4 regions of the Alcanivorax sp. P2S70 genome follow, and region 3 is predicted to be linked to each of the others. Evidence: predicted binding sites of a transcription regulator. Region 3 holds the regulator's gene; each other region holds the start of a gene.
What was found. The regulator sigma-54, encoded in region 3, starts transcription at its own class of promoters, with help from an activator protein. The targets are predictions, from matches to a motif close to TGGCACNNNNNTTGCTNT.
Positions count from the first base shown of each region.

Region 1: the regulator sigma-54 is predicted to act here: its motif matches at 3,869-3,886, upstream of Q672_RS26670 (pilin).
Region 2: the regulator sigma-54 is predicted to act here: its motif matches at 2,014-2,031, upstream of Q672_RS19995 (NarK family nitrate/nitrite MFS transporter).
Region 4: the regulator sigma-54 is predicted to act here: its motif matches at 4,974-4,991, upstream of Q672_RS21250 (CmpA/NrtA family ABC transporter substrate-binding protein).

Region 1 is NZ_AXBZ01000025.1:171,123-178,838, reverse strand. It holds gene katG (catalase/peroxidase HPI) at 1-1,181, shown strand, start outside; gene Q672_RS26680 (hypothetical protein) at 1,290-2,168, opposite strand; gene Q672_RS26675 (hypothetical protein) at 2,165-3,454, opposite strand; gene Q672_RS26670 (pilin) at 3,970-4,422, shown strand; gene Q672_RS26665 (outer membrane protein) at 4,495-5,244, opposite strand; gene Q672_RS26660 (GFA family protein) at 5,493-5,894, opposite strand; gene Q672_RS26655 (cupin domain-containing protein) at 5,956-6,333, opposite strand; gene Q672_RS26650 (NAD(P)H-dependent oxidoreductase) at 6,347-6,940, opposite strand; gene Q672_RS26645 (winged helix-turn-helix transcriptional regulator) at 7,072-7,431, shown strand; gene Q672_RS34420 (YHYH domain-containing protein) at 7,495-7,671, shown strand.
Region 2 is NZ_AXBZ01000007.1:26,083-33,798, forward strand. It holds gene Q672_RS19990 (bifunctional protein-serine/threonine kinase/phosphatase) at 1-420, opposite strand, end outside; gene Q672_RS19995 (NarK family nitrate/nitrite MFS transporter) at 504-1,973, opposite strand; gene nirB (nitrite reductase large subunit NirB) at 2,778-5,306, shown strand; gene nirD (nitrite reductase small subunit NirD) at 5,309-5,659, shown strand; gene Q672_RS20010 (NAD(P)/FAD-dependent oxidoreductase) at 5,679-6,941, shown strand; gene Q672_RS20015 (nitrate reductase) at 6,938-7,716, shown strand, end outside.
Region 3 is NZ_AXBZ01000014.1:7,495-15,210, forward strand. It holds gene pmbA (metalloprotease PmbA) at 1-394, shown strand, start outside; gene Q672_RS23660 (BPSS1780 family membrane protein) at 420-1,211, shown strand; gene mgtE (magnesium transporter) at 1,372-2,736, opposite strand; gene Q672_RS23670 (HPr family phosphocarrier protein) at 2,883-3,152, opposite strand; gene rapZ (RNase adapter RapZ) at 3,153-4,010, opposite strand; gene ptsN (PTS IIA-like nitrogen regulatory protein PtsN) at 4,067-4,540, opposite strand; gene hpf (ribosome hibernation-promoting factor, HPF/YfiA family) at 4,556-4,855, opposite strand; gene Q672_RS23690 (RNA polymerase factor sigma-54) at 4,895-6,346, opposite strand; gene lptB (LPS export ABC transporter ATP-binding protein) at 6,613-7,338, opposite strand; gene lptA (lipopolysaccharide transport periplasmic protein LptA) at 7,335-7,716, opposite strand, start outside.
Region 4 is NZ_AXBZ01000010.1:40,764-48,479, reverse strand. It holds gene Q672_RS33780 (FAD-dependent oxidoreductase) at 1-183, opposite strand, end outside; gene Q672_RS21265 (alginate export family protein) at 248-1,426, opposite strand; gene Q672_RS21260 (ABC transporter ATP-binding protein) at 1,552-2,391, opposite strand; gene Q672_RS21255 (ABC transporter permease) at 2,414-3,415, opposite strand; gene Q672_RS21250 (CmpA/NrtA family ABC transporter substrate-binding protein) at 3,443-4,804, opposite strand; gene Q672_RS21245 (YbfB/YjiJ family MFS transporter) at 5,305-6,495, shown strand; gene Q672_RS21240 (glutathione S-transferase family protein) at 6,513-7,112, opposite strand; gene Q672_RS21235 (hypothetical protein) at 7,205-7,561, opposite strand.

The DNA of each region.
Region 1 (7,716 bases), on a different contig from region 3:
CCAAAAGTCCGGCTGGCGCCCACCAGTGGGTGGCCAAGGATGCCGATGAGGTCATTCCGGACCCCTTCGACAAGTCGAAGAAGCGCCGGCCTACCATGCTGACCACCGATTTGTCCCTGCGTTTCGATCCGGAGTACGAAAAGATCTCCCGTCGCTTCAAGGACAACCCGGATCAGTTTGCCGATGCCTTTGCCCGCGCCTGGTTCAAACTGACTCATCGTGACATGGGGCCCCGTGACCGCTACCTCGGCCCGGAAGTGCCGCAGGAAGTGCTGATCTGGCAGGATCCGATTCCCGCCGTGGATCACGATCTGGTGGACAGCAAGGACATTGCGGATCTCAAGGCCAGGATTCTGGATGCCGGCCTGTCTGTGTCCGAGCTGGTCTCTACCGCCTGGGCATCTGCCTCGACCTTCCGGGGCGGCGACAAGCGTGGTGGTGCCAACGGCGCCCGTGTTCGCTTGGCGCCGCAAAAAGATTGGGAGGTAAACCAGCCCAAACAGTTGGCCAAGGTGATCAAGACGCTGGAAGGTATCCAGAGCGACTTCAATACGGGTAGCAAGAAAGTGTCGCTGGCGGACCTGATCGTACTGGCCGGTGGTGCCGCTATCGAAAAAGCGGCCAGGGATGCGGGTGTGGATCTGACCGTGCCCTTCAATCCGGGCCGGATGGATGCCTCGCTGGAGCAGACCGATGTGGCTTCGTTTGAGCCCATGGAGCCGGTGGCGGATGGGTTCCGCAACTACCAGAAGGGCAAGTTCAGCATTGGTGCCGAGCACCTGTTGATTGATCGCGCCCAGTTGCTGACCCTGACTCCCCCGGAAATGACCGTGCTGGTCGGTGGCTTGCGGGTACTGGGTGCCAACAGTGATGGCGGCAGCCAGGGTGTTCTGACGGACAAGCCGGGAACGCTGAGCAACGATTTCTTCGTCAACCTGCTCGACATGAATACCGAGTGGAAAGCGGTCGACAAGGATCAGGAGGCGTTTGAAGGCCGTGACCGTGACAGCGGTGAAGTCAAGTGGACCGGCTCCCGTGTGGATCTGGTATTTGGTTCCAACTCCGTGTTGCGTGCATTGGCTGAGGTTTATGCCAGTGATGATGCCAAGGAAAAGTTCGCCAGAGATTTTGTGGCGGCCTGGACCAAGGTAATGGAGCTGGATCGCTTCGATCTGAAGTAACCCTGTAGTGCTCCACATCAAAACGGCGTGCGGATATCCGCGCGCCGTTTTTTATGTCTGTCGTAGTGAGCCTTTTTTTCGAAAAGGCTGGAACCCAATGGATTGCCTTCAGATCTGCAGCCGGTCATCCGCTTTTACGGCATTGATGTCCAGCTCGTGGTGCAAAATGCCGGGCGCGCTGTAGATGGTTATGGCAAGTGCAGCCAGTAACTGGCGTGACTCCAGATGGCATAAAAGATCCTGTTCGCCATCGCCTTCCAGAGTCACGGTGGCATGGCCGATCGCATCGGCGCTGCGTGTGTGCAGGGAATAGCGCAGAGTGTTGTTGTCCGGGTCAGGGTCTGACCACAATGAATCATAACTGACATGGTTACCCAAAGACCGACGTATCACCGTGTGTGGTTCGGCATTGGAGATGCTGCCGATACGGGGAGGGTTGGCATTGGGCTCAAGAGCGAGCGGGCTCAGGTCCGGGCTCAGATTGTCTTGCCGATCGCCAAACACTGCGTCACTGAGAGTGTGCAGGCTATCCTGGTAAAGACTTCGGCAGAGGGCATTCTGCGCGCATTCGCGACTGGCGGGGCGTTCTTCGACCAGGGCAATGTCGCTGATGTCTCGTGTAATGGCGGCAAAGGCACGATTGAAACGTACCGGCAGGGCGTTTTGGAAACCGCCAGTGCCATGAAACGTGGTATTTCCTTTCTTGCAGGCCGACAGGATAGCGGCTTTGCCCAGCGCACTGGCGGGCAGGGGAGTGACGACGTTTTTCCCTTCCGCCAGCAAGGCCTGTATCTGCTCGGACGCCTCTGGGAGTGATGCCGCAGCGTCGGGCAGGTAAATGACGCACACCGCGCTGGCAGTGAGTTGCTGTGGGGTTGGGGTTGTGCAGGATAAAGCGAGGGCCGGATCCGCTTTGATGTGCTGAGCCAGAGTGTTGCTCAGAGGGCCGCATCCGAGCACGGCAATGGAAAGACGTTTTTTGCTCATGCTTCCTCCAGACGAAAGCGCGGGGCAAGATCCGGGGTTACCACTCCGGGGGCGGCAGCGCAAACCGCAGGGATGCTGTCGAGAATGGCTTTTACGGAAATGTCGGTAACGGCAGACCAGTCTGCTTCAAAAGAGTCATCTTCTGGCTCCGAGCGCAAGGTGATGCGGCCGGGCTTGCCCTCCAGGGTGATCAGGTGGCCACCTGCCAGACTGTCGGGATGATCCGGTCCCAAGTGAGCGTTGCCGCCTCCCACGTGCCAGCATTCTTCGTTAGTCATGAACAGCTTGTCATCAATGTACCCGCGGTAGGTCATATGAATGGCTCCCACGGTTCCGGGTTTGATTACCGTTCCGCCGGCCACAATTTCAACCCGGGCCGGGCAGGCGTAGACATGACGTTCCACCCGGATCCGTTCAGGGCCGATGCCATACAGTTGGTGCGCAACATTGCCGAGCACGGCGTTGAAATAGAAATGTTGCATCAGGGCAATGGCATGGTTGGAGTCCACCGATTCCAGTGGCATGCCGTAGCCGAGACTTTCCAGGCCGCCCCACATGCCGTCCGGCGCAGCGGACAAATCACCGACTTCGAGAAAATGCACCTGTTCGACGTGGTCCATCAGGCTGGCCAGGCGCAGCAACACCTGCTCAACCATGACTCCGGGGTGTAGCCCGGTGCCGAACAGGGAACTACCGCCAGTTAGACACGCTCTTTGAAACTTGTCGCCGTCCAGGCGTCGCGGCAGCACACGGTCGACAATCTTGTTGGCCAGTTTTTCAAGTATGGGGTGCAAGCGTTGGCCGGGGCTGGAGTCGATGGCTCTCATGATTTGCTTGAGGGCGGCGAGTGCCTGCTTTTCTTTTGGCCCGAACACATCTCCAGTGACTTTCATGTTGCCTACGGTTCGTAACACAGAAAGGGCCGGTTGGGATTCCGATAGCCAGTTGTGCATGGACGGATTGTGGTAGGAGGCGCCCGATACCACGTTTTTACCCGAGGCAAGCAAATCCACCACATCCGCATCCGCCCCTTCGAGCAGTGCGGGAGTGGTTGGTGTGTGGATTACGCAGTCAGCATCCAGGGCGAGGATCTCTTCCTTGCGGGTTGTCGCTTTGATACCTGTGGCAGGCAGGCCTACCAGCTCGCCAATATCGACACCGTGTTTATAAGGGCTGAAAACCTTCACCCCAACGACGTCAAAGAGGGGCGATGTCAGTGCGGTCTTAAGGGCGCGCCCGCCCATGTCTCCCGGGCTCCAGATAATGATGCGATAAGGTGTGGTCACGATGGCCTTCCTGGTTGTTATTGATGCCAGTAGTGTCGTCGGAGCCTAGCACGGTGATGGCGGGGCAAACGGCAAATGGGGCCTTTCCTCTACATATTTCTGCTGCCTGTTTCACGGCAGTGAACAGATTTCGCGAGGGTGTTTTTTTTGGCGAGACGCACGGAGGCATTGCCATGAGAGGGCGAAAGACGTCCGGAGCGTACTGGCGCCCGAAGGTATTGAATGGCAGCGTTGGGGTGTTAAGGGATGAATGGTGTTCGATTTTTTTGGATTACAAAATTAGTCAGTTTGTGACGTGATAGGTGGGTTTTTTCGGGAAAGCGAAAACAAAAAACGCCGTTCGTATCCCCTTTTTTCAGTGCAAATACCGTGAATTAGCGTGCTGAAGGTTCTCCATCATAGATAGCCCATAATTGGCCTGATCTCTGCATTTGTTCATATAAAAAAGCGGCGCTTCGAGGTCGGTGACCGGAGGCTGCTGAATAAGAAATGCCCGGGACAGGGGAGAAATACTCATGAAGAACCAGGCTCAAAACGGATTCACCCTCATCGAACTGATGATTGTGGTCGCCATTATTGGCATTCTCGCCGCAGTGGCGATCCCCCAATATCAAAACTATGTTTCCAAGACGCAGGTTACGCGCGTGATGGCTGAGGTGGGTGCGCTGCGTACGGTGGTGGATACCTGCATAATGGAAGGCAAGGATGACACGCGCTGTGATTTCGGTTGGATGAGCAGCAATCTCTTGGGGGCCAGCTTTCAAGGCGGGGGGCTGGTAGTGACCATCGATATGGATACCAATGTGGCCTTACTGACAGCAAGGTTTGGTGGCAATGCGGCATCTGCCATTGCAGGTGAAACGCTGGTCTGGGAACACGATGCTGCAGGTACGTGGACATGCACCACAACTGTTGAACGCCAGTTTCAGCCGGCGGGGTGCGGCTCCGAAGAGGGAAGTGCCAGTTAATGATGTAAGGCCCTTCCCCGCCATGCCAGCCACATTCAAAACCGGGCGCAGGGCTTCCTGCGCCCGCACTGCCTAGAACCGGTAAGCGGCCCCGAGCATCAGAGACTGGCTGGTGACATCGATATCCGCGTCAACGCCAAAGGATTCCCCGTTAGCTTGTTTGACCGCTTCGACTTCAGCGGTGCCAAAGTCCGCGTAGCGATATTCTGCACGGACAGACAGCGTGCTGGACAAGGATTTTTCCAACCCAACAGCCAGTGCCCAGCCGGTGATGTTGTCATCATCGTTGTCGGAGCGGGCGGACGAGCCCGGGTTGCAGATGGCACCATCGGACGGACAGTCAGAGTTGACGTCGACAGACGTAAACGTTGCACTTAGGGTGCTATAGGCCAGCATGGTTTCATTCAGCAAATAGCCGCCTTTGAGACCCAGCATAAAGGTGTCTTTCACCTCCACTTCTGCTTCTGAGCGGTTACCGGGAAAGCCGGGTACCGGGCTCACAGAATCACTGGTATCACTTCCCTGGTACGCCAGTTCTGCCCCCACAATCCACTGGTCATTCAATGCCATGTTGTAACTGCCGAACACGCCGTAAGCAAAGGCAGAATCGTCCAGTGAGGCTGAGGCGCCGGATCCCGGGGTGCCGCTATCGTTCGGGTCAAAGGCACTGGTAATGCGAGTGGTGTCCCAATCCATGTCGGTATCCTGGTATCCCAGTGCGGCACCTGCCTGGAAACCTGAGAAAGCAGATTCAGCGAAAGTGAGGGTTGGCATGGCGGCGGCAAGCAAAGATGAAGCAAGAAGGGTGAATTTCATTTTCATGAGATTACCTGACTAAATGATTACGTTGAGCGACAGACTGACGCTCCCCCGAATGTAAAATAACAAGATTTCATTATTTGCATATCGCCCATTTGGGTGGTTTTCGGCTGTATGGGGGCACGCCAGAGTCCGGTCGTTTCCTGGTGCATGGGCCTTGCTCTCAAGGGTGGCTTTTCACCACCCTGAAGCAGTGCCAGGCTGCGTGCCGGTGGTGGGGCCTTGTTGTCATGGGAATGCCTGTCCCGCGGTCAGCGCTTGGGTAACACGTCGTCAATGTTCACCGTGCGGCGGTCATAAAAAAAGTGCGCATTGGGTTGGCAGCTTTCCGGCAGCGTATCGTGGTGGGTTTTCCGGTAAAGCCATTGCGAAACGATCTTCCAGCCCATGGCATTGGTGTTGTAGAGCACCTCGCCACAATGCTGGCAGAAGGCGCGGGTCATGTTGCTGGTGGGGGACTGGAATACGGTGAGTGCGTCACTGCCCTTGCTGACACTGACCTGGTCGCCGTCCCAGGCCAGCACGGAATGGTAGGGCACCTGTAGCAGGTTGCGGCAATCTTCGCAGTGGCAGTGGGCGTGCACTCTGGGGCTGCCGTTCAGGGTGATGACCACCTCACCACAATCACAATGCACCTGGTGCTGTTCTGTCATGGTGTGCTCCTTTTCGTTGCGACGATGGCGGGCCCGATGGCCCGCCTACCGGTATTCGTGTTCAGGGTTTTGCTTCCACAATAATGGCCATCACCGGCTCGCTGCCCGTATTGGTCACCTGGTGCGTCCAGGCCTGATGCCACATCACATGGCCGTCGGGTACGGTCACGTCCATGGCTTCGCCGCCGGGCAGACTGATGCGCAGAGAGCCGCCTTGCTGGAAATACACGGTCTCATCGCGGTGGTCATGGAGGCGGTCGGATTCACCCGGTTCCAATACCATCTCCAGTACCAGCACCTGATCGTTCTCCAGCAGTACCCGGTACTGGTCGGGGGAAGTCACATGGGCAGAGCGGTGATCCTGCTGGCTGGCGGTGGCACAGGCGCTCAGGTTCAGAGCCATGCCCAGCAGCACAATGGCAATCACTGATGTCTTCATCAGGGGCACTCCTTCAGGCGGCCGGGAACTGGGTGTCGAGATGCTGCTGGAAACGCACAAAGTCGTTTTCCACCTGGGCATTCTTCATCACGTCAAAGCAGGCGAAGGTGTCCAGCGGTGTCATGCCGAAGAAGCGGAAGTTGATGTGCATGGGGAACAGCAGGTCGTCCACGCTCTTGCCCTGGAACAGGTATTCCTGCGGGTCATCAAAGGCTTCTTCGGGGGCGTTGAAGGTCAATGAAAGCATGTAGCGCTTGCCGTTCAACGTGCCGCCGGCACCATAGTTGGCCTTGGGCGCGGCCTCAGTGCGGCCATCGCCGTTGCACAGCGCCCCGCCCATGCCGGCGGTGTACACCTCGTCCATGTATTTCTTGAACACCCACGGCACCCCCATCCAGTTCACCGGGGTCTGCAGCAGGATCACATCGGCCCACTGGTGATTGGCCAGCTCCTGCTCCACGTCCCAGCCCTTGTCTACCTCCACAATGCGGGTCTGGTGGCCATTGGCCTGGAGCTGTTCGCTGGCCCGTTGCACCAGCGAGGCGTTGAGTCTGCCCTCGGCAAACGGGTAGGGATGGTGGGCGTTGATGATCAGGATCTTGCTCATTGGGCTCTCCATGAAACAGTAAAGGGGTAGCGGTTGCTGGTTACCAATCTATTTCAGGTATACTATTTATACCTTGTGACGCGGATCAATTGGTATCCTTTTGGAAACCTGGTGAAAACGGCGGTGAAAAAATGAAAAGTCGCATCGAAACAGACGGTTATGGCCGAAAAAAAGTCATCGATGCCTGCATGGAGCCCTGCGCCATCGAGCGGGGGATGCGCATTATCGGCGGCAAGTGGACCGGTTCGTTGATCTACCACCTGAAGGATGGCCCGGTACGCTTCAATGATCTGAACCGCATGCTCGGCGGCGCCACCAAGAAGATGATCGACCAGCGCCTCAAGGAACTGGAGGCCCGCGGCATGGTGCTCCGCACCGTCATCAACGACCGTCCTATCGCCGTGACCTATGAGCTCACCGAGCTGGGGCGCAGTGCGATGGATATCCTGGAGGATCTGCGGTTGTGGTCGGAGAAGTATGATATTCGGTAGGGTGGATACTGGCCCTCGATTGCAATGGCTAAAGGCTGACATTCTGTTCAGTTATTGCCCTGGATGGCTGTGAGATGCAGTATGGTTGAACCACAAAACCTAGGGAAGGTGATAACTATGAAGAAGGTAATGGCTGCACTTGCGCTTGTTATGATGGTTTCTGGCACTGCTTTGGCTCACTCTGGTGGTACTGATGCGAATGGATGCCATGCGGGGAAAAAACCCTACCACTGCCACTGATTTCTGGAGCGCGATAGCTTCATCGCTATCGCGCATAACTCCATT
Region 2 (7,716 bases), on a different contig from region 3:
AAGGTGGGCAGTGCGCGAACGCAGAATCAACAGCGACAGGGTGCACAAGTGGCTTTCGCCGGCCAGGGTCTGGCGGCACAACCACCGGTTCAGTGCTTCGAGAACGCGCTGGGCCGAGCGGGGGACACTCCACAAAGCGGGAGTGGCGTAGTAATCACTGATAAAACCGAGGACACAGGACTCCGCCGCTTCGCGGGCGGCTCCGGCGGTAGACAGGCCATCGGCCAGTGCAGCTACGATGCCTTTGGTACGAAGCAGGGGGCCCTCGGGAATCTGCATGGCCAGGGCATCCTGGTTGTGCAGTTTGGGCCCGGCATCGCTGTACTGACCAATACGAACCTTCGGGTGCAGGTCGGGTTCGTGCTCCGCGGTAGTGTCAAGCGCACTCGGGGCGGGCAGATCAGCGGTGGAAGTTTCCATATCCGGGCTCCAGGGTCTCACGGTTAACTGCGCCAGCCGCAGGGGCCTTGTGGCGGCCTGCGGCTGGTGAGCAGGGGTGGCGATCAGCCAACTTCAATAAGCTGGACTTCGCCTTTTTCATCCACTTCGGCAATGTGACCTTTAGGCTCGTCCAGGAACTGGACGGCGGCCAGGGCTACGGCTGCACTGGCGGCAATCACCAGGAAGAAGGTGCTGGCGTCCACAAAGGTCAGGACGGTCAGGAAAATGACCGCACCGGTATTCCCGTAAGCGCCTACCATACCGGCGATTTGCCCGGTAAGACGACGCTTGATCAGCGGTACGGTGGCAAACACGGCACCTTCACCCGCCTGTACAAAGAAGGAACAACACATGGTGGCAACCACGGCCAGCAGCAGCGGCCAGGTTCCGCTGATCTGGCTCATCAGGCCGTATCCCACCATCAGGCCGGCAAGCAGGATGATCAGGGATTTCTTGCGTCCAAATTTATCAGACAACCATCCGCCACCCGGGCGTGCCGCCAGATTCATAAAGGCATAACCGGACGCCAGCAGGCCGGCGGTCACGGGCTCAAGGCCAAAGGTGTCGGCGAAGAACAGAGGCAGCATCGACACCACCGCCAGTTCGGAACCAAAGGTCACCAGGTATGACAGATCGAGAATGGCGACTTGTTTGAAGTTATAGCGATCGTGTTCTTCCACACCTTCTTTCAGGTGTTCGCGGTTTACACGCCAGGCCTGGCCCATCTGCAGAAACGCCAGCGACAGGATCAGGCCAATAAGGACGTACTGGGCGGTGCTACCAAACAGGGACAGGTTGCTCGGGCCAAGGCGCCATACGATGACCAGCAGGGCGGCGTACAGCGGGATACTCATGGCCAGATAGAAATACAGATCACGTTTGGTGCTGACTTCCAGTGCAGAGCTTTTCTTGGGTTTGAAGTAAGAGGCGCCAACCGGGGTGTTGCGGGCCCGCCACAGGAAGAACATACCGTACAGGAAGGCCAGAACACCGGTGCTGGCAATCGCCCAGCGCCAGCCGTTTTCACCGCCAAACATCAGTGCAACGGTGGGCAGGGTGATGGCTGCCGCGGCAGAACCGAAGTTGCCCCAGCCGCCGTAGACACCTTCTGCCAGGCCCACTTCACGAGCCGGGAACCATTCACCAATCAGACGGATACCCACCACGAACCCGGCGCCCACGAAACCCAGCAGCAAACGGGTGACGGCTAACTGCTCGAAGGTATTGGCCATGGCAAAGGCCCAGCAGGGCAGAGCGCCAAGCATCAGCAAGGTGCCAAACACGATACGGGGGCCGAAGCGGTCGACCAGGGAGCCGATGACCACCCGTGCAGGAATGGTGAGGGCGACGTTGAGAATGAGCAGGGCCTTGACCTGCTCGGTGGTCAGGTCAAATACCTCACGCAGGTGACCCATCAGCGGGGCATGGGAAAACCACACCACGAAGGTAATAAAAAAGGCGACCCAGCTCAGGTGCAACAACCTGATGCGCGGCGCAGAGAAATTCAGCAGGTTCAGCTTGTCGGCGCTCATGGTAACTCCATAGACGGCAGCGTTGATGACAGTGGCATGCCAAGCAAAGGTTGTGCCACTTTTTAATATGCTGAAATTTAAGGTTTTTTATTATTTTTGGTGATTATGCGAGGTTTCGAGGGGTGCAGCTGGGGCGCGAAGCGCTATCCGCTGGTGCAAAAAAGGTGGGCGCGATTGGGGCAGGGGGCCGCCGTGGATGATTACCTCAAAACCCTCATGCGCAGAAGGCTTGCTTATGCAGGGCTATTGGTGTCGACGCTCGTTCTTATTTGTCCTGAGGTGTGCTTTCCGGTTCATTGGGGGCGCAGTAATGAGAATGAAGCCTGTGCGGGCGTTTGCCTGTTTGCTGCCCCGGATGCGATACCCGCAGTCGTCGGGCTATGGCTGTGCTTTGGGAAGGCTGCTCGGCACAGTTGGTAGCTGGGGCGACAACAATCAATGTGGCGCGAATATCGTTGAACAGATTGAGTGTCTGACTGGGACTTCCGGCGTTAGTGCATGGGAGTGAGATGCTGTTGTGATCAGGGAGATCTGCATGAAAGGGCCGGGATGAAGCGTGTGTGATGATGAAGGGGGCAGGAAAGTGTGCTTAGTGCTGGTGCGCAAATGCGGAGCGCGAAAATGGAACATTTCGGTGCACTAAAAAGTGCATCCTTGTCGTGCATTGGCGCATTAAAAGAACGCACATTTTCTGTAGGGTATTCGGTTATATTTGAAAAAAACCAGTAAAAACAATGATATAAAAAGTTGGCACAAGGGTTGCTTTGGGGAGGGTGTCAGTTACGCACCGCGAGGGTGAGCCTTATGGCAAAGCAACAACTTCTTTTGATCGGTCACGGCATGGTGGGTCAGCGTTATCTGGAATCGCTGGTAGCCCAGGGTGGCCGTGACCAATTCGACGTTACCGTGCTGTGTGAAGAGCCGCTGCCGGCCTACGACCGGGTTGGGCTTACCAGCTACTTTTCCGGCAAGACTGCCGATGACCTTTCACTGGTGCCGCAGGGCTTTTTTGAAGAGCACGGTATTACCCTGAAGCTCAAGACCCGAGCCGACAGCATTGATCGAGCTGCCAAAACTGTGACCACCAATACCGGTGAGACCCTGGCTTACGACAAGCTGGTGCTGGCCACGGGGTCCTACCCGTTTGTGCCGCCGATCCCGGGCAACGATCGCGATAATTGCTTTGTGTACCGCACCATCGATGATCTGGATGCCATGATTGCCGCCAGTAAAGGCGGCAAAGTCGGCGCTGTGGTCGGCGGGGGGCTACTCGGCCTGGAAGCCGCCAAGGCATTACACGATCTGGGTCTGGAAACCCATGTGGTGGAATTTGCCCCGCGCTTGATGGCCGTTCAGGTGGATGATTTCGGTGGTGGTCTGCTGAAAGACAAAATTCAGGAACTGGGTGTGACTGTGCATACCAGCACTGGCACTCAGGAGATTATTGATGGCGAAAGCTGCAAACACCGTATGGTGTTTGGTGAAGACAAGCATCTTGAAACGGACCTGATTGTCTTTTCCGCTGGTATCCGTCCGCAGGATGCCCTGGGTCGTGCCTGCGAACTGGAGCTGGGCGAGCGCGGCGGTATCGTCGTCAACGATCACTGTGTGACTTCAGATGAAGATGTTTACGCCATCGGTGAAGTGGCGTTGTGGAATGGCCGTATCTTTGGTCTGGTGGCGCCGGGTTACCAGATGGCGGAAATTGCTGCCGAGCACTTGATGGGCAAGGCCGAAAAAGCGTTCCAGGGTGCCGATATGAGCACCAAGCTCAAACTGATGGGCGTGGATGTCGCGTCCATCGGTGATGCGCACGGCAACACCCCGGGCTGCCGCAGCACCGTGTTCATGGATCAGACCGCTGGCATTTACAAGAAGGCGGTGGTGAGCGAGTGCGGCAAGAAACTGCTTGGCGCGGTGCTGGTCGGCGACGCCGCCGATTATGGCAACCTGCTGCAACTGTGCCTTAACGAAATGGATTTGCCTGGCGATCCGGCAGCCCTGGTGGCGCCGGTCTCTGATGGCGCCCCCTTGCTGGGTGCCGATGCCCTGCCAGACACCGCCCAAATCTGTTCTTGCAACAATGTTTCCAAAGGCGATCTGTGTGCGGCTATCGATGGTGGCTGCATGACCGTGGGCGACCTGAAGGCCTGCACCAATGCCGCGGGTACTTGTGGCGGCTGTGCCGCACTGGTGAAACAGGTGCTCGACAGCGAGTTGGAAAAACGGGGTGTGGAGGTCAACAACCACGTTTGCGAGCACTTCCCGTATTCCCGCGAGGAAATCTATCACCTGGTACGTGTTGGGCAGATCACCACGTTTGATCAGCTGTTGGAAAAACATGGCAGCGGTGATGGTTGTGATATCTGTAAACCGACCGTGGCCAATGTGCTGGCTTCCTGCTGGAACGATTGGGTCTTGAACAAACCCCATGCGGGCCTTCAGGACACCAACGATTACTTCATGGGCAATATGCAGCGCGATGGTACCTATTCCATCGTGCCTCGCGTTGCCGGTGGTGAAATCACTCCGGACAAGTTGATTGTGCTCGGTGAAGTGGCCAAGAAATACGACCTCTACACCAAGATTACCGGTGGTCAGCGGGTCGATCTGTTCGGTGCCCGCGTCGATCAGCTTCCCGAAATATGGAAAATTCTGGTTGAGGCCGGTTTTGAAACCGGTCATGCCTATGGCAAGTCGGTGCGGACCGTGAAGTCCTGCGTGGGTTCGACTTGGTGCCGTTACGGTGTGAAGGACTCGGTGGGCACCGCCATCCAGATCGAAGAACGCTACAAAGGGCTGCGCAGCCCGCACAAACTCAAATTTGCGGTCAGTGGTTGTACCCGTGAATGTGCCGAGGCGCAGAGCAAGGATGTGGGTGTCATTGCTACCGAGAAAGGCTGGAATCTGTATGTCTGTGGTAATGGCGGCATGCGCCCTCGTCATGCCGATCTGTTTGCCTCGGATCTTAGCGATGAAGAACTGATCAAGTACACCGACCGCTTCCTGATGTTCTACATCAAGACAGCTGATCGTTTGCAGCGCACCAGTGTCTGGATGGAAAACCTGGAGGGCGGCCTCGATTACCTCAAGGACGTGATCATCAATGATTCCCTCGGGATCGGTGAAGAGTTGGAAGCGCAGATGAAGCATATCATCGGCACTTACCAGTGTGAGTGGAAGACTGCCATCGAGGACAAGGAAGCGGTCAAGCGCTTCAAGCACTTCGTCAACGATGACGCCAATGATGACAACCTGCAGTACGTTCGTGAGCGAGGCCAACGTCGCCCCGCCTACGAGCACGAACGCATTGAAACGGTTCAGGAGGCCTGATCATGAACAGTTCTGTTGCCGTGGAGTGGAAAGCCGTATGCAAGGTCAGCGATGTGTTGCCAGGCACCGGGGTAGGCGTTCGTCTGCCGGCGGGCCAGGCCGCTTTGTTCTGCACCCGTAATGGCCAGTTTTATGCGCTCGACAACATGGATCCTTTCAGCCATGCCAATGTGCTGAGCCGAGGGATCCTCGGATCGATCGGGGACCGCAAGGTCGTGGCCTCGCCGATCTACAAACAGCACTTCGATCTGGAAACCGGTCAGTGTATCGAAGACGAAACCGTCAGCCTGAATGTCTACCCGGTTCGGGTGGAGGGTGACGTGATCGAAGTGGCCATGTCGGCCGCACACTGACCGCAAGGGCAAGGTAGTAATGAAAAAACTGGTAGTAATTGGTAACGGCATGGCGGCGATCCGCCTGCTGGAAGAGGTGACTCGCCTGGCGCCGGATCTGTATCAGATCACGGTGGTCGGCGAAGAACCTTTTGCTGGTTACAACCGGGTCATGCTGTCGCCCCTGTTGGGTGGTGGGACTGACGAAGTCACGATCACCACCCACCCGCACCAGTGGTACCGGGACCGGGGAATTCGACTCATAACCGGTTCACCGGTGGTGGCTATCCGCCGCCACCGTCGTCAGGTGGTCACTGCCGCCGGCCACAAGCTGGACTACGACCGCCTGGTGCTGGCTACCGGGGCTGCACCCCGCCAGCTTCCCGTTGAGGGAGTGAATCTAGACGGCGTCATGAGCTTTCGCGATCTCTATGACGTGCGCAAGTTGTTGTCGCTCTCGGCCGCCCGTGTGGTGGTCGTGGGCGGCGGCTTTTTAGGGCTTGAGGCCGCCGATGCACTGGTGAAGCAGGGGCATGATGTTACCCTGGTTCACAGTCGCGGCCACTTGCTCAATCAGCAACTCGATGAGGCAGCCGGTCATCGCCTGCAACACGACCTGGAAAAACGGGGCGTGAAATTTGTCATGCAGGCCCGCACGGCTGCCATCGAGAGCGCTGATACGGAAACGCAAGGGCAGGGCCGCGTGGCGGCTGTCAGGCTGGCCGATGGTCAGCGTCTGCCCGCAGATTATGTGGTTCAGGCCGTGGGTATTGTTCCGCGGACGGAACTGGCCGATTACGCAGGCTTAAGCGTTAACCAAGGTGTTCGTGTCGATGACACCTTGCAAACGTTTGACCCTGCTATTTATGCCATTGGCGAATGCGTGGAGCACCGTAACCGGACCTTCGGTCTGGTCGCACCGCTGTATGAACAGGCTGCGGTGTGTGCCAGCCATCTGGCGGAACTGGGCCACCGGCGATATCTCTATGCCGATAGTGCCACCCGCCTGAAAATTTCCGGTATTGATCTGGTCTCGTTTGGCGATTTTGAAGGCGCAGGCACAGGCGGTGAAGGGGAAACCCTGCAGCTGTCTCTGCCGGGTGGTTACCGTCGTCTTCAGGTTCGTGATAACCGGATCATCGGCATGGTGCTGTATGGCGATGTGTCTGACGCTGCCTTTTACGAAACCTTGTGGCGCGAGCATGCAGATATCGGCGCCCGTCGCCAGGTGTTGCTGCTGGGTGAAGCGTTCTACAAGGCAGCGGACAGGGGCGGCGACGGCGAGGAGGAAATTGCCGCATGAGTAGTATCTGTACCACTTGCCCGTATTGTGGCGTAGGTTGCGGAATTCGCACTGATGGCAAGGAGCTGCAAGGCGATTCAGCACACCCGGCCAACGCGGGCCGACTGTGTGTGAAAGGCTCGTCTGTACTGGAAACCCTGGGCGACCAGGACCGCTTGCTGTATCCCGATATCGATGGGGAAAGGGTGAGCTGGGACCGGGCACTGGACGAAGTGGCCGAGCGTTTTCGCCGTATCGTGGATGAACATGGCCCCGATGCCGTGGCCTTTTATGTCTCCGGCCAGCTGCTCACCGAAGATTACTATGTGGCCAACAAATTGATGAAGGGCTACATCGGCAGTGCCAACATTGATACCAATTCTCGCCTGTGCATGAGCAGTGCGGTGGTCGCCCACAAGCGTGCCTTTGGTGAAGATGTTGTGCCGGGCTGTTATGAAGATCTGGAAATCGCGGATCTGGTGATTCTTACTGGCTCCAACACCGCCTGGGCACATCCGATCGTGTACCAGCGCATTGCTGCGGCAAAGCAGGCACGGCCGGAAATGAAAGTGGTGGTGATTGATCCTCGCCGTACCGCCACCTGCGATCTTGCCGACCTGCATATACCGGTGCGACCCGGTCAGGATGTGCCGTTGTTCAACGGTCTGCTGACCTGGCTGGATGATCACAACGCGCTGGACCAGGATTACATCGCCCATCATACCAACGGCTTTGATCAGGCACTGGCCACAGCCCGCGCCCAGGGTAACGACTGGGACGCACTATCCCGACAGCT
Region 3 (7,716 bases):
AGACGGCATCCTGACCTCCTTTGCCTTGAGTCTGTATGCCAGTCGACGTCTTGGCATGTCTCCGACCGGCAATGGCGGTGGTGTTCGCAACTTGCGCGTCACCGATACTGGAGAGTCTCTGGAAGCGTTGATGGCCCGAGTGCCCAAAGGGATCTTGATCACCGAGGTCATGGGGCAAGGGGTGAATATGGTGACGGGGGATTACTCTCGCGGTGCCAGTGGCTTCCTGTTCGAGAATGGGCGGATTACTTCACCGGTACAGGAATTCACCATTGCCGGTCATCTGGCGGAGATGCTACGTGGCATCCAGGGTAGCGGCACCGATGTGGATTATCGCGGCAACATCGCCTGTGGTTCTCTGCTGCTGTCGCCCATGAAAATTGCAGGACGATAATAACTTTCCATTGGAGGGAAAAAGCATGTCAGAAATGAATCCTTATCAACAACCGACCAGCGATGTGGCGGTACCGCCACAGGCTGCAGAGCTGGTTATCGGTACGGCCCAAAAAGTGTCTATGGGCGATGCCATGAGCTGGTTTGGCCAGGGTAAGGCGATGCTGGCGGGCAACTGGGGGGTAATGATTGGCGCATTGGTGGTGCTCATGCTGCTGAATGTGGCTGTGCAGTTCGTCCCCTTTATCGGTGGGTTGGCGGCCATGTTTTTGATGACGCTGCTGTATGCCGGGCTGGTTAAAATGTTCTACCGGCTGGATAACGAAGGCAGTGTGGAGTTTGCTGACCTTTTTGCCGGATTCTCAGAAAAAACCGGTCCATTGGTGATCCTGGCGTTGTTGCAGTTGGCGGTCTACGTGGGCATTTTCATCGTAGCGATGGTGCTGCTGTTTTTGAGCATCGGTTTTGATGTGAGCATGCTTAATGCCATGGAGGCAGGAAGAGTACCGGATGTGGGTATTGGCGGGGGCGCCATCGCATTGGCAGGTCTGATCATGTTCTTGTTTCTGATGGCGTCTGGCTGTCTTTTCTACTTCAGTATCCCGCTGGTCTTCCTTGGCAATATGGGCCCGGGTGAAGCGCTGGGGCTTAGTTTTAAAGCCTGCCTGACGAATCTGCTCCCGCTGATTCTCTATGGCATTGTGGCGACGGTGTTGGTGATGGTGGCAACGATTCCGCTTTTTCTTGGGTTGCTGCTTGCTGGCCCGTTGTTGGCGGGTGCGTATTACGCATCATTCAAACAGGTATTTACGGAATAATTCGTGCCACGCCAACACAAAAGCCGAAAGGAGCCCCTTTCGGCTTTTGTGTTTGAGCGGCTAGCTGCGCTTGACAGGAAGGCAATACCTAAAATAGTTCTCGTGATTTAGAAGAACGGAAACGCCTTCCAGAGTGGATGAAAGACTCGGGAGGCTCCGTTCACACCAACAAATTGGCATACAGCACGGTAGCCAGGCCCAGGAAGGCCATGAAGCCAACAATATCGGTGATAGTGGTGAGGACTACAGATCCGGCCAGGGCCGGGTCGATACCCATTTTTTTCATGATCATGGGCAGCAGTGCACCGGCACAGGCGGCCATGATCAGGTTGATCACCATGGCCACGCTGATCACGATGCCGATGCTTACGTCACTGAACCACAACCCGGCGGTAATGCCAATCACGGTAGCCCACAACAACCCATTGATGGCGCCAACAGATAGCTCCTTGAATAGCAGATAGCGGGTGTTGTTGGACTGAATCTGTCCCAGTGCCATGGCGCGAATCACCAGCGTCAGCGTCTGGCTGCCGGCGATGCCGCCCATACTGGCGACGATCGGCATCAGGATAGCGAGGGCCACCACCTTTTCCAGCGTCGCCTCGAACAGGCCGATCACGGCAGAGGCAGCCAACGCGGTCAGCAGGTTGATACCCAGCCACAGCGCTCTGCGGCGGGCGGTTTGCCAAACCGAGCCGAACGTATCCTCGTCATCGTCCAGACCCGCCATACTCATTAAGGAGTGGTCGGCTTCTTCCATGATTACGTCTACTACGTCATCAATGGTGATACGGCCTACCAGCATGCCTTCGTCGTCGATGACAGGGGCTGTCACCAAGTCGTGGCGCTCAAAGATCTTGGCGACGTCATGGGCAGGCAGGGTGGCCGGGATCGACTGAATATCGGTGATCATGGCTTCGCGCACAGTAGTGCCCGGATCGCTGATCAGCACCTTGGTGAGAGGCAACAGCCCAATGAACTGGTTTTTCCGGTTGACTACGGCCAGGTTATCAGTGGTGCGAGGGATATCGCCTCGCAAACGTAGATAGCGCTGAACCACTTCAAAAGTGATCTCCGGTCTCACGGTGATCACATCGGTGTTCATCAGGCCCCCGGCGGTATCCACCGGGTAGCTCATCACGTGCTCCAGCCGCTCGCGGTTTTGTTCGTCGAGGCTGGCCATCACCTGACTGGTGACATGATCAGGTAGTTCTTGCAGTAAATCAGCGAGGTCGTCGGTATCCAGTTCTTCAACCAGCGACACCAGCTCATCGGTGCTGAGGTTGCGCAATAGCTCAACCCGGACCTCTTCGCCCAGATACTGCAGGACTTCGGTTTCCTGTTCCTTGCTGAGCAGCTGCCAGAGAATTTCCCGCTCTCGTGGAGGGGAAGACTCAATCAAGTGGGCGGCTTCAGCGCCGGGCAGGTTGTTGATCAGCTGCCGGACCTGCGTATAGGTCCCGCTGGCCAGTGCGCGGTTGATGGCTTTGAGATGTTGCTGGCTGCGGCTGCTGTCGGCGGGCATGGAAATCAGTTAACAGTTAACAGTGAAGAGTTAACAGCGAAAACAAAGCGTGCTGCTGCTTGGCTGGGATGACCACACAGTAACAGTCCTTCAGAGTCTGTGGTACTTGATTTTTCAACTGTTCACTATTCACGGTTAACTGTTTTTCACTCTCCTTCGTCGAACATCCTTGCAAACAGGTCTTCCAGTTCTGCCATGGCTGCGTCTTCGTCATCGCCTTCGACTTGGAAGGTGACCTGGCTGCCTTTGGCGGCGCCGAGCATAAGAAGCCCCATAATGCTTTTTGCATCAATGCGGTTGCCCTTGTGAAGGACGTGGATAGCACTGTCATAGCGTGAGGCCACGCTGACCACCTTGGCAGCAGCGCGGGCGTGCAGGCCAAGTTTGTTGATCACATCCAGGGACTGTTCGATCATTCAGCTGGATCCCAGTTCGCGGTGCCGAACCTGCAAGGTGATACCTTGCTCGCGTAGACGAGCAGCCAGCTGCTCGGTTATGTAGACGGAACGGTGCTGGCCACCTGTACAACCGATCGCGACTGTGACGTAACTCCGATCGCTGTGGGCAAAGGCGGTCAGCCATCTCTGTACAAAAGTGGCGATGTCATCCAGCAGGTCGTGGCTGATATCGTGCTTTTGCAAAAAATCGATTACCCCCTGGTCGCGTCCGGTAAGAGGGCGCAGATCCGGATGCCAATGTGGATTGGGAAGAATGCGCACGTCGAAGACAAAATCAGCATCTGTGGGAAGACCATTCTTGAAACCGAAGGATTCGATTTGCAGCGAGAGGGCGTTGCGCCGCTGAGCGACACGTTCACGGATCAGGTTCCTGAGGCTGTGCACTTCGTGATTACTGCTGTCGATAACCAGATCAGCCCGTTGGCGAATATTGGCCAGAAGGTCTTTCTCGTGAGCGATGGCATCTTCCAGTGAGCGTTGGTCAGTCGCCAGAGGATGGCGCCGCCGGGTGGCACTGAATCGCTTCAGCAGGGTGTTGTCATCAGCATCAAGGTAGATGATTTCGCTGGTGATTTGTTGCTGTTTCAGCGCGTCAAGAATGTTGTCGAAGGCCAGCAATTGGCCTGGAAGGTTGCGTGCGTCTATGCCAACAGCGACATGACCGATGGCAGTTTCGCCCTCGCTAAGTTGTTGGGCCAGGGTCGGTAGCATGCCGACAGGAAGATTGTCGACACAGTAATAACCCTGATCCTCCAGCGCCTGGATGGCTGTGGATTTGCCAGACCCGGATCGTCCGCTAATGATGGTCAGTTTCATGATCGGGATGCACGCAGAGAATTTGTATTATGGCCTGGTTTTCGAGAGTTCACTCGTTACGAAGCCAACCGCAATTCAGCTTCGGATTCCACGGCAGTCAGGAACAGCTTGTGATCGTCTGAACTGACCCGCAATTCGTTCCGGTAGCTGTCGTCATTGAAAAGGCTGGCAAGGTGGCTCAGCGTTTTCAGGTGTTGCTCAGGGTTTTCCTGGGGAACGAGCAACACAAACACCAAGTCAACGGGGCGTCCGTCAACGGCATCAAAATCGATGGGGGTGTCCAGCTTCAGTAATAGTCCGATGGCTTGTTCGCAATTGCCAAGCCGGCAGTGGGGGATGGCGATGCCTTCCCCGATGCCGGTGGAGCCCAGCTTTTCCCGGGCTACCAGCGCATCGAAGACCTCCTGCTCCTTGAGGCCGTCACAGCCGGCCGCAGCCAGCTGTGCCACCTGATCCAGCAGCTGTTTCTTGCTGCTGGCCTGCACCCCGTTGTGGGTGCGTGCTTCGGTTAGAAGTTCGCGAACTCGCATAATGGTCGTTTCGGGTTAGTGGCCGTGTTTGTGATTAACGGCCTTTTCCTTGTGTTTGAGAATCTGGCGATCGAGCTTGTCGGTCAACTTGTCGATGGCCGCATACATATCATCGGCTTCAGCGGTGGCGAACAGATCTGCCCCGGAGATGTGGATAGTAGATTCTGCCTTGTGGGTCTTGGGCTCCGGGGAAAGAATCACCTGAACACTGGTGATCTGGTCGAAATGGCGCTCCAGGCGGGAGAACTTGTCGCCTACGTAGGTGCGCAAAGCATCGGTAACTTCCAGGTGATGACCGCTGATATTTATTTGCATGGCTGGCTCCTTTACCTGCTTGTGGGCCGTCCCAGGCACCTACACCAAACGCTTGCGGGCGCTGGAAGACGGTATTCTCATCGCCTCACGATACTTGGCGACGGTCCGGCGCGCCACGTTGATTCCCTGCTCGTTCAGCAAGCTGGCTAGCTTGTTGTCGCTGAGTGGCTTGCGAGGGTTCTCTGCGGCGACCAGCTTCTTAATAATGGCACGAATAGCGGTGGAGGAACACTCACCACCACCATCTGTTCCCACGTGACTCGAAAAGAAATATTTCAGCTCAAAGACGCCGCGGGGTGTGGTCATGTATTTCTGATTGGTGACCCGACTGATGGTTGATTCATGCATCTCGACGGCATCGGCGATATCGGCCAGTACCAGTGGCTTCATGGCCTCTTCACCATAATCGAAGAAATCCTGCTGGACCTCGACAATCCGCGTGGCGACTTTCAACAGGGTGTCATGGCGGCTTTGCAGGCTCTTGATGAACCATTTGGCTTCCTGAACGCAGTTTTTCAGGTATTGGCCATCTTCACCGCTGGTTTTACGGGCAATGGCGGCATATTGCTGCTGTAGATTGACCTTGGGCAGGATGTCGTCATTCAGGCTGACCTGCCAGCGCCCGTGGTGCTGGCGGACGATGACATCCGGCACCGCATAATCGACTTGGCTCTCTCCAATTTGCTCGCCTGGCGCCGGGTCAAGGGTGCGGATCAGCGAGAGGGCATCAAGCAGTTCCTGTTCGGAGAGCTGTAGAACCTTGCGAAGCGCGGCATAGTCGTGCTTTTCCAATAGTTCAAGGTGGTCCAGAAGCGCCAGCGCAAAAGGCAGGAAAGGCGTGTCGGATTCCAGCTGGCGCAGTTGTACACCGAGGCAGTCTGCCAGGTTAATGCTGGCGACGCCGACCGGATCGAATTGCTGCAGGCGATGCTGAACGGCCAGTACCTCGTCGGCTTCGATGTGGGCATCCTCTGGCAGCCCTTCCTGGACATTCATCATGGTGACGATGTCGTCGATGCTCACGGTCATGTAGCCGCGATCGTCCAGAGATTCAATGATGGTGATGGCGATGAGTCGGTCCACATCGCTCATGGGGGTCAGGTTGAGCTGCCAGTGCAGGTGGTCATGCAGATTGCCGGACACGGTGTGCCGTTGCTGCCAGTCATCGGCGTCATCAGGGATTGACGCGGTGGCACTGCTCTGGCCGGAGTAGACGTCATCCCACTCAGTGTCGACACCGGGTTCGCCGTCGACAAATTCTTCCAGGGCGTCATCACGCTCTGCGTCCATCTCCTGACGATCTTCGTCATGCTCAGGCAGGGCGTCGTCGCCAAAGTCGTCGGCCAGTTCCAGCAGCGGGTTGCTTTCAACCGCTTGCTGGATCTCCTGCCGGAGATCCAGCGTGGACAGCTGCAGCAGGCGAATCGCCTGCTGCAACTGAGGTGTCATGGTCAGCTGTTGGCCGATTTGTAGTTGTAGTGTGGGCTTCATACTGCTCGGATTGGTGTGATCCCCAAAAACCCGAGAATAACAGCTTCAAACTTGTTCTAGCAATAATTGTGCCAGTGGTTCTTGTGTGGTAGGAGTCTGAAGCGTTAACAGTGAACGGTGAACCGTTGATGTTGCGCGGGCGGGTTTGCTGATTTTTTCGGGCTTTGATGGCCGCGGCCGGGGTCCTGGTTCGGCTTCTGGCGTTCGGAAACCCCGGGACTATTCCGCGCCGTTGTTCACTGTTAACTGCTCACTCGCCCTGGCTGTTACAGCCTAAAGTCTGCCCCCAGATACACATCCCGCACCTGCTGGTTCGAGAGGATGGTGTCGGCGTCACCGGATGCGATGATGTGGCCAGCGCTGACAATGTAGGCGGTGTCGCAAATGTCGAGGGTCTCACGCACGTTGTGGTCGGTGATGAGTACGCCAATACCACGTTCTTTCAGGTGCCGGATGATGCCCTTGATGTCGTTCACGGAGATCGGGTCGACGCCGGCGAAGGGTTCGTCCAGGAGGATGAAGTCCGGGTCGGTGGCCAGACCGCGGGCGATTTCGGCACGGCGACGTTCACCGCCTGACAGGCTCATGCCCAGCGAATCGCGAATATGCGTAATGTGGAATTCCTTGAGCAGGTTTTCCATCCGTTCGTGGCGCTCCTGTTTGCTTAGCTCTTTGCGGGTTTCAAGAATGGCCATGATGTTTTCCGCGACCGTCAAGCGACGGAAGATGCTCGCTTCCTGGGGCAGGTAGCCGATACCGCGTTTGGCGCGGCCGTGCATGGGGAGGTGGGTGATGTCTCCGTCATTGATCTCGATGCGCCCTGCGTCGGCTTCTACGAGGCCGACAATCATGTAAAAGCAGGTGGTCTTGCCTGCTCCGTTGGGGCCCAGCAAACCAACGATCTGTCCGGCTTCCACGTCCAGGGATACGTCCTCGATGACCCGGCGGCCCTTGTAGCTTTTGGCCAGGTGATGAGCGCGCAAATGTGTCATTGAGATTCAGTCTCCGTTGCGGGGGCATCGGCCTCGTCATTCTGGTCCGGCTGGTTTCCCGGTACTTGGTTTTCTGCGGGTATCACCAGTCGTACGCGCTGGTCGCCTTTACTGCTGGCATCCACACGTTTTGAATCAAGGCTGTATTCGACCTTGGCGCCTTCGAAGGTGTTGCCCTGGTGTTCAATAAAGGCGTTGCCAGTCAACACCAGGCGGCGACCCTTTATGTCGTAGACCAGATTGTTGGCATGGGCGGACAGGGTTTTGCCTTCTGAGAGACGCACAGGGTTACCGCTGGCCTCGACCCGCACCAGCTCACCATTGCGGGTAAACAGGCGCATCTCTTCTGCCAGCATCTTGCGTTGTCCTTGCAATAGT
Region 4 (7,716 bases), on a different contig from region 3:
CTTGACGCGATCATAAGGTGCCCAGGGCTCGGCTCCGAACAACTTCACCGGGGTGGTCTGTCCTCGGCGACGCAGCTCTACCAGACATTGAATACCTGCCGGGCCGTTCCCGACGATAATCAGCGGCGCTTGCACCTCTGATTCTGGCACCTGGGGTTGCGGTTGATATCGTCTAGCCTCCACCTTTCTCCTCCTTTCCTGAGGGTCAAATCGGGAGGGTCGGGGTTAAGATGTCGTGAACGACGTCTTAAAACTTCAACTCACCCCAGGCCCAGTACTTGCTGGTATCCGCACCAAAATCATCGGCACTGTAATCGGCATACTTCAGACCTACTGTGTAGTGCTTGCCGATCGGACGTGCGACCAGCAGATCCATTTCTGTGCCGTAATCGGTGCTGCCTTCGTTAGACTTGAAATCGTGGTAAATGGCCGCCAGCTTGAAACCTGCCAGCTTGCCACCCACGGTCACAAAGGTATCTTCGAGACCGTCTGCCGGGGTTGCCAGAAACAGGTCCGCCCAGCCGTTAAACGCGTGCTTGGTTGCCAGTGGTGTCTGGAAAGCTACGACCCCGTCATCAGAACCCAGCACTTCCTGTGCCAACTTCACGGTCACGCCTGCCATTTCGGCACCCAGTTCTGCGAAGTAGTACTCGGTATCGCCCGCTTCTACCTCTTGCTGGGCACCTTCCAGGGTCAACAGCAACTTGAAGGCATCGAGATCGAAGGCACCGGCGTAACGCAGGCCCCAGGTATCGTTGTCAGAATCGGGGACGTTGTCGGTTTCCAGCAGATAGCCGTAGGCCGTCAGGGAACCACCGGGCGCCCCCGTCCAGCTGGCATTGAAGAGGTTATTGGTGACATTGGCGTCAAAGCCCGGAGTGATCCCGTTCACTTGTGTAAGGTAGGCGGCAGATAACTTGAAATCACCAACACCGTAATCCAGTTTGGTACCGTCAAAGGTCTGCTCATCCTGGCGCCAGCCCACGTTGCCCACAAAACGGGCATTATCGTAAATGATCCGTTGACGACCATAAGTCGCGACGAGCCCTTCCAGTGCATCACTACCGGTATAGCGAATGGCTGCCCGATTCAGTTCAGTCACTTCTGGATCCGCAATCACCGGGTAACCCGCCTGTTCCGGTGTATAATTATCAACTTGGCCAACGATGCGGGTATCCTCAAATTCCCCCATCACATCGAAACCGTGAAGTTTGGCACTCTGATAACCGAGTCGGGTACGAAGGGTTAACGCCTGACCCTTGTCTTCCACCCCCTCAATATCAACCTCTTCATAACGCAGACGCATATTCACCATAGGTGTGCCGTCTTTCAGTGCGGTAATCAGTGCATCATCTTCAGCATGTGCAGTACCTGAAAACCCCATGGTGGACAGCAAAACGCCGGCAGCAATGGCAGAGTGTTTCATGTTTTTCTTCCTCAGCAAGTTAACTTCCCAGTAAAACTTTTCAGATTTTCCGCAACGTGCGGACATACCTTTCCTGTTACCGCCACCGTTCAGTGCAATGGCAGTCGTATTCGTTAAGCGGAAACTCAGGCGCGTTTACGCACCCTTTCTGTGTTGGCGCTATTGCGTTTCGGCATCGGCTCCACCTTGCGCTGCTTTTCATACAGGAACTGCAGCACTTGCTGGCGACAACGCACGAAAGTGGGATCATCCGCCAACGCAAGACGGTCTCGGGGCCGCGGCAGCTTGACGTCCAGGATTTCTCCGATGGTGGCGGAAGGGCCATTGGTCATCATCACAATACGATCGGACAACAACACCGCCTCATCCACATCGTGGGTAATCATGATCACAGTGGTACCCAACTGGGCATGGATTTCCATGAGGGAATCCTGAAGGTGCGCCCGCGTCAGTGCGTCAAGAGCACCAAACGGTTCGTCCATCAACAGGACTTGTGGTTGCATGGCCAGTGCACGGGCAATCCCCACCCGCTGTTTCATGCCACCGGAAATTTCATCCGGCTTCTTGTGCATGGCATGGGCCATATGCACCAGTTCCAGGTTGTGTTCCACCCAGTCTCGAATCTCGGCTTTGCTCTTGGTCTTCTTGAAGACTTGCTTGACCGCCAACTCCACATTTTCGAAGGCGCTTAACCAGGGGAGCAGTGAATGATTCTGGAATACCACCGCCCGCTCGGGACCGGGTTCCGTGACTTCCTGCTTGTCCAGAATCACGCCGCCATCGGTGGCCTGCAGAAGACCGGCGACGATGTTGAGAACAGTGGATTTACCGCAACCGGAGTGACCGATCAACGAGACAAATTCACCAGACTCGATTTTCAGGTTTACATCCTTGAGGGCTTCGAATTGACCTTTCGGCGTGTCGAACTTCATCCCCACGTTGGACAGTTCCAGTAGTGCTTTCATGAAGATTCTCCTATTCGGTCGTTTATCGCTGCACGGATGACTTGTCCCAGACCAGAGCCCGCTGCAGCATCAGCATCAGGCGGTCCAGCAGAAAACCGATCAGACCAATCACGATGACCGCCACCATGATGCGGCCAAGGGATTGGGAGCTACCGTTCTGGAATTCATCCCAGACGAATTTCCCGAGCCCGGGGTTTTGGGCCAGCATCTCGGCGGCGATCAACACCATCCAGGCTATCCCAAGGCTAAGACGCAGACCGGTGAACATCATCGGCAATGCCGATGGCAGTACGATCTTGCGGACATGGCTCATGGCGTTAAGACGCAGTACCCGTGACACATTGGTGAGATCCTGGCTTACCGACGTCACTCCTACTGCTGTGTTCATCAGCGTCGGCCACAGACAGCACAGCGACACCGTGAACATGGAGGTGAGAAACGATTTGGCGACCAACGGATCATCCGTTACGTACACAGCGCTTACGACCATGGTCACCAGAGGCAACCAGGCCAGCGGCGATACCGGTTTGAACAACTGGATCAGCGGGTTCATGGCGGCATGGGCAGTGCTGCTCAGGCCGATAAAAATCCCCAGCGGAATGGCAATCATGGAGGCCAGCAGAAAACCACTCATCACAGTGATCAGACTGGTGCCAATCTGGTCAAAGAACGTCGGCGCTCCCGTGTAGCTGCGATAGACCGGTTCCCATTCCGGTTGCTGCGCCAGACGGCTGGCAATGTACTTCTCCTGCCGCTCATGAAACGCAGCCTCTTTGGCCCGTGACGCCTGATGCTCATCCAGCAAGCTGCCAGCCTGCTCCCAGACCTGTGAAGGACCAGGGAACTGTCCCAGCGAGGTATCGATACGCTGAGCCGCCAGTTGCCACAGCAACAGGAACGCCGCGATACCCAGTACCGGCCAAATCAGCTGACGCAGCAGGGCTTGCCATTGCTCACCGGACATCTTGCCTGTGGCCAGGGCGCGGTAGGGTTCCATCCAGGTTGGGAATGTCAGGGTCACCATGATTGCTTCTCCTCGGCGGGCGAGCGCTTAAAGCGCGTCACCCTCTTTCAGACCAATCGGGAATTTCGCCAGGTACTCGTTGGGCTTGCGGCCGTCGTAGGTGATGTTGTCGATAAAACCTTTCTGCGGCGGTTTGAAGCCTTCTTCGGTGGCAAAATCGGGAAACTCATCGGCGGCAATCTTGCCTTCCGCGATCAGTGACTTGGCCGCCTGGGCATAGATGTCCGGGCGATACACTTTCTTCGCTACGTCCATGTACCAGCTATCGGGTTTGCTCTCGCTGATCTGACCCCAACGGCGCATCTGGGTCAGATACCAGATAGCATCGGAGTAATAGGGATAGGTCGCGTTGTAGCGGAAGAACACGTTGAAATCCGGCACCGGGCGTTTGTCGCCTTTTTCGTATTCGAAGGTGCCTGTCATGGAATTGGCGATCACGTCATAGTCAGCGCCAACATAGTTCGGCTGAGACAGGATTTTCACGGCTTCCGGACGATTGGCGTTATCGTTTTCATCCAGCCACTTGGCCGCACGAATCATCGCCTTCACGACACGAATATGGGTGTTGGGATACTTGTCAGCCCAGCCCTTGCTCACGCCAAACACTTTTTCCGGATTGTTTTTCCAGATTTCGTAATCGGTGATGACCGGAACCCCAATCCCCTTGAACACGGCTTGCTGGTTCCACGGCTCCCCCACGCAGTAACCATAGATCGTGCCGGCTTCCAGCGTGGCAGGCATTTGCGGCGGTGGTGTCACCGACAGCAGCACATCCGCCTGCAATTGACCGCTGGTATCGCCCTTGTGCGGAGCGTAGTAGCCCGGGTTCAGCCCCCCGGCGGCCAGCCAGTAACGCAACTCGTAGTTATGAGTGGACACCGGAAACACCATGCCCATGTTGAAAGGCTTGCCTTCCGCCTTGTACTTTTCCACTACCGGCTTGAGGGCATCAGCCTTGATGGGGTGCACCGGTTTACCGTTCTCGCTGGGAATATTTTTCTTCATTTCTTCCCAGACCGCGTTGGAAACGGTAATGCCGTTACCATTCAGGTCCATACTGAAGGCCGTAATGATGTGCGCCTCGGTGCCATAACCAATCGTGGCACCCAGCGGCTGACCTGCCAGCATATGTGCGCCATCGAGCTGACCGTCAATCACCCGGTCCAGCAGTACTTTCCAGTTGGCCTGGGCTTCCAGAGTGACGAACAGCCCCTCTTCTTCGAAGTACCCTTTCTCATACGCTACGGCGAGCGGCGCCATATCCGTGAGTTTGATAAAACCAAATTTCAGGTCGGCCTTCTCCGGCCAGCCCACCGAATCTGCCGCCATGGCGTTGGCAGAGAGCCCCATGGTCAACGCTGTCAGTGCCGTACGAATCATTTTTTTCATCAGTCTTCCCTCACTAGCCCGCTCTCCGGCAGGCATAAAAAAAGCGCTCAGGGTCCCCCGTCATCGTTGACCGGGTACCTTGAGCGCCTTTGCTCGAATCTTCTCGTGACCGCCGTTGGTCACGAAGATGGTTATGTCGTCACAACGCTGTTGCTGTGATGAATCGTATAAGGCAAATGCTGTGCCAATTTTTAAAAACCTTGTTTTTCATATGGTTAGCCATTGACGATTCACCGCTGCCCACCCCGCACGCCCATAAATTGCACAAGCGGCACTGTTATGCACCGCCCCTCCCTCCCCAAAATGCACCACCGTTTTGGTGCAGGGGCCGGTTACCGCCGCATTGCGCTGTTTTTGCACTGCCATGGGGAGAAAACGGTGCTCCGCCTGTGACCAAGGCCCTATTTATCACTGAGGCTTATGTTGAACATCATTCGCAGAGTACACAGGAATAAGCACAGGCCTGTTAGGCTTCTTGCTTGCCGCGTTAGCAACGCTATATGAGACTCGTTAGGGATACCGACATTGTGAATGCCAGCACCAACACAGACCGTAACGCCCTGCTGATTGCTATTGCCGGAGCCTTCAGTCTCGTCATTGCATTGGGTATTGGCCGTTTCCTTTTTACCCCGGCCTTGCCAGACATGATTGCTGACAGCTCGCTTACTGCCGTCAGTGGCGGCTATCTGGCTGCTGTGAATTACGGTGGCTATCTACTTGGCGCAATGCTCGCCATGGGGGTGCCTGCCCATCAGGCCCGAAACGCACTGTGGGTGGCGCTGTGGGTCAGTGTGATCAGCAGTGTGCTAATGGGCGTGAGCGATAACTTTATGCCCTGGGCCATCAACCGTTTCCTGGCCGGCATCGCCAGCGCCATCATCATGGTCAATGGCTCCGCGCTGGTGCTCGGCGCCCTGCCCAACCACCTGCGCGCACGGCTGGGGAATATCCACTACGCCGGTATCGGCCTGGGCATCAGCATCGCCGCCCTCACCGTGGCGCTGATCGAGTCCTTGCAAGGCAGCTACCCCTGGATGTGGGGCGGGTGCGGCGTCTTCGCCTTGCTGCTGTTACCACTGCTAAAACGCATCCCTCCCCTGCCCCATGCCCGCGATACCGCTCATCACGCCAGTCCGGTCAACCGCAAGGCGTTGGGGTTTTTGATCGCAAGCTACACGCTCGCGGGGTTCGGCTACATCACCAGCACCACCTATCTGCCGGTGATCGCTCGCACCCAGCTCCCTGACCTTAACAACGCCGCCTTCTATACCTGGCTGGCTGTGGGCCTGGCTGCCGTGCCGGCAAACCTGCTGTGGGGCAAGCTGGCAGGCCGTGCAGGCGAACGCAACGCACTGATGATGGCGCTCGTCGTACAGGCCCTGGGGGTCAGTGCGCCGGCCTGGTTACCCGGCCTCGCCGGGCTGGTGACCAGCGGGCTGCTGGTCGGGGGAACCTTTACTGCCGTGGTCGCGCTCAGCATGTACTGCGGTCGCCAACTGGCCCCCCACGCAGCCAGCATGGCGCTGGGCGCACTCACTGCCTGTTATGGCGTGGGGCAGATTTTGGGCCCAGTGGTTACCGCCAGAATGCTGGAAAGCAGTGGTAGTTTTGCGCCGGGGTTATTGAGCGCGGCCGCCGCGTTAATCGGGGCCGCGGCGTTGTTGCTACCGCTGGGATCGGCACGCTTCTGACTGCCACACGCAGTGGATCAGCCACCCATGGGGATAAAGTTCGGCGTTTCTGCCACTCGCCGCAGCCAGGTCTCAATCGCCGGATAACCCGACAGATCGAAGCCTCCTTCATGGGCAACATGGGTATAGGCATACAGCGAGATGTCTGCTGTCGTCAGGCGGTCGCCTGTCAGGAAAGCGGTGTGCTGCAACTGGCCCTCCATCACCGCCAGCGCCTTGTGCCCACCCGCTTGCTTGGCCGCAAATTCGTCCGCCTTTTCCGGTGGTAACCCAAGGTACTTGTTAATGAAGCGCGCGACAGCGATATAAGGTTCGTGACTGTACTGTTCAAAGAACTGCCACTGCTGGATGCGTGCCTGGGCAAGGCGTTCAGATGGATACAGTGGTGAGTCCCAGGCGAGATAATTGATGATGGCATTGGACTCCCCAAGGCTTATGCCATCACCCAGATCCAGCACCGGAATTTTGCCATTGGGGTTCATCGCCAAAAAATCCGCATGCCGTGTCTCCCCCGCCAGGATATCCACATCGATCCAGTCGTGAGTCCTGTCCAGCAGCTGACATACCAGCTGTACCTTGTAGCAATTCCCGGATTGCCTATCTCCATAGATTTTCACGAAAGCTCCTTTTTCGTGTCGTAAACGTTATGCACCAGCATGGCTGCACTTCCTGTTCGGCGGCATGCCAGGAGGAACGCAGCCACACAATATTAACGGCAGGGAAACTCCCGCATAAGTCCCCAGGTCAGCACCAGAGACACCGGCACGTTCTGGAAGTCCTCTTGTTCCTCGGGGGAGGGATAAAGCGCTTTCGAGTCGCGAATCTGATTATCGATGATGGACAGATAATTATCCGTTTTCAGCGATAGTTCATTGGGCTGGCAATACAACGCTGGTTCAGCAAGGGAGTTGGCCGCCGTGACACCGGAGCCGACGCCACTGACATACACCTTAAGCCGCTCAATGTCCGTTTCTCTTGCCTGCGTGTAGCCACCCACATTCAGTGCACTGGCAGGAGACATCACAGCAACGAGCCCGATATAGAGCCACCGTTTTTTGATGTTCAAGGTGTATTCCTCGTTTGGGGGTAATTGCCGGGAATGGCCGTTGAGGCACCCTGTCTTTTCACAATCAACCGCACTTTACCCCAAAAAGCTCAGCCTGGCGTTGTGGTACTGCTCCTGCCCTCACCTGCCGATAACGGTGAACAACAATCGGTGTT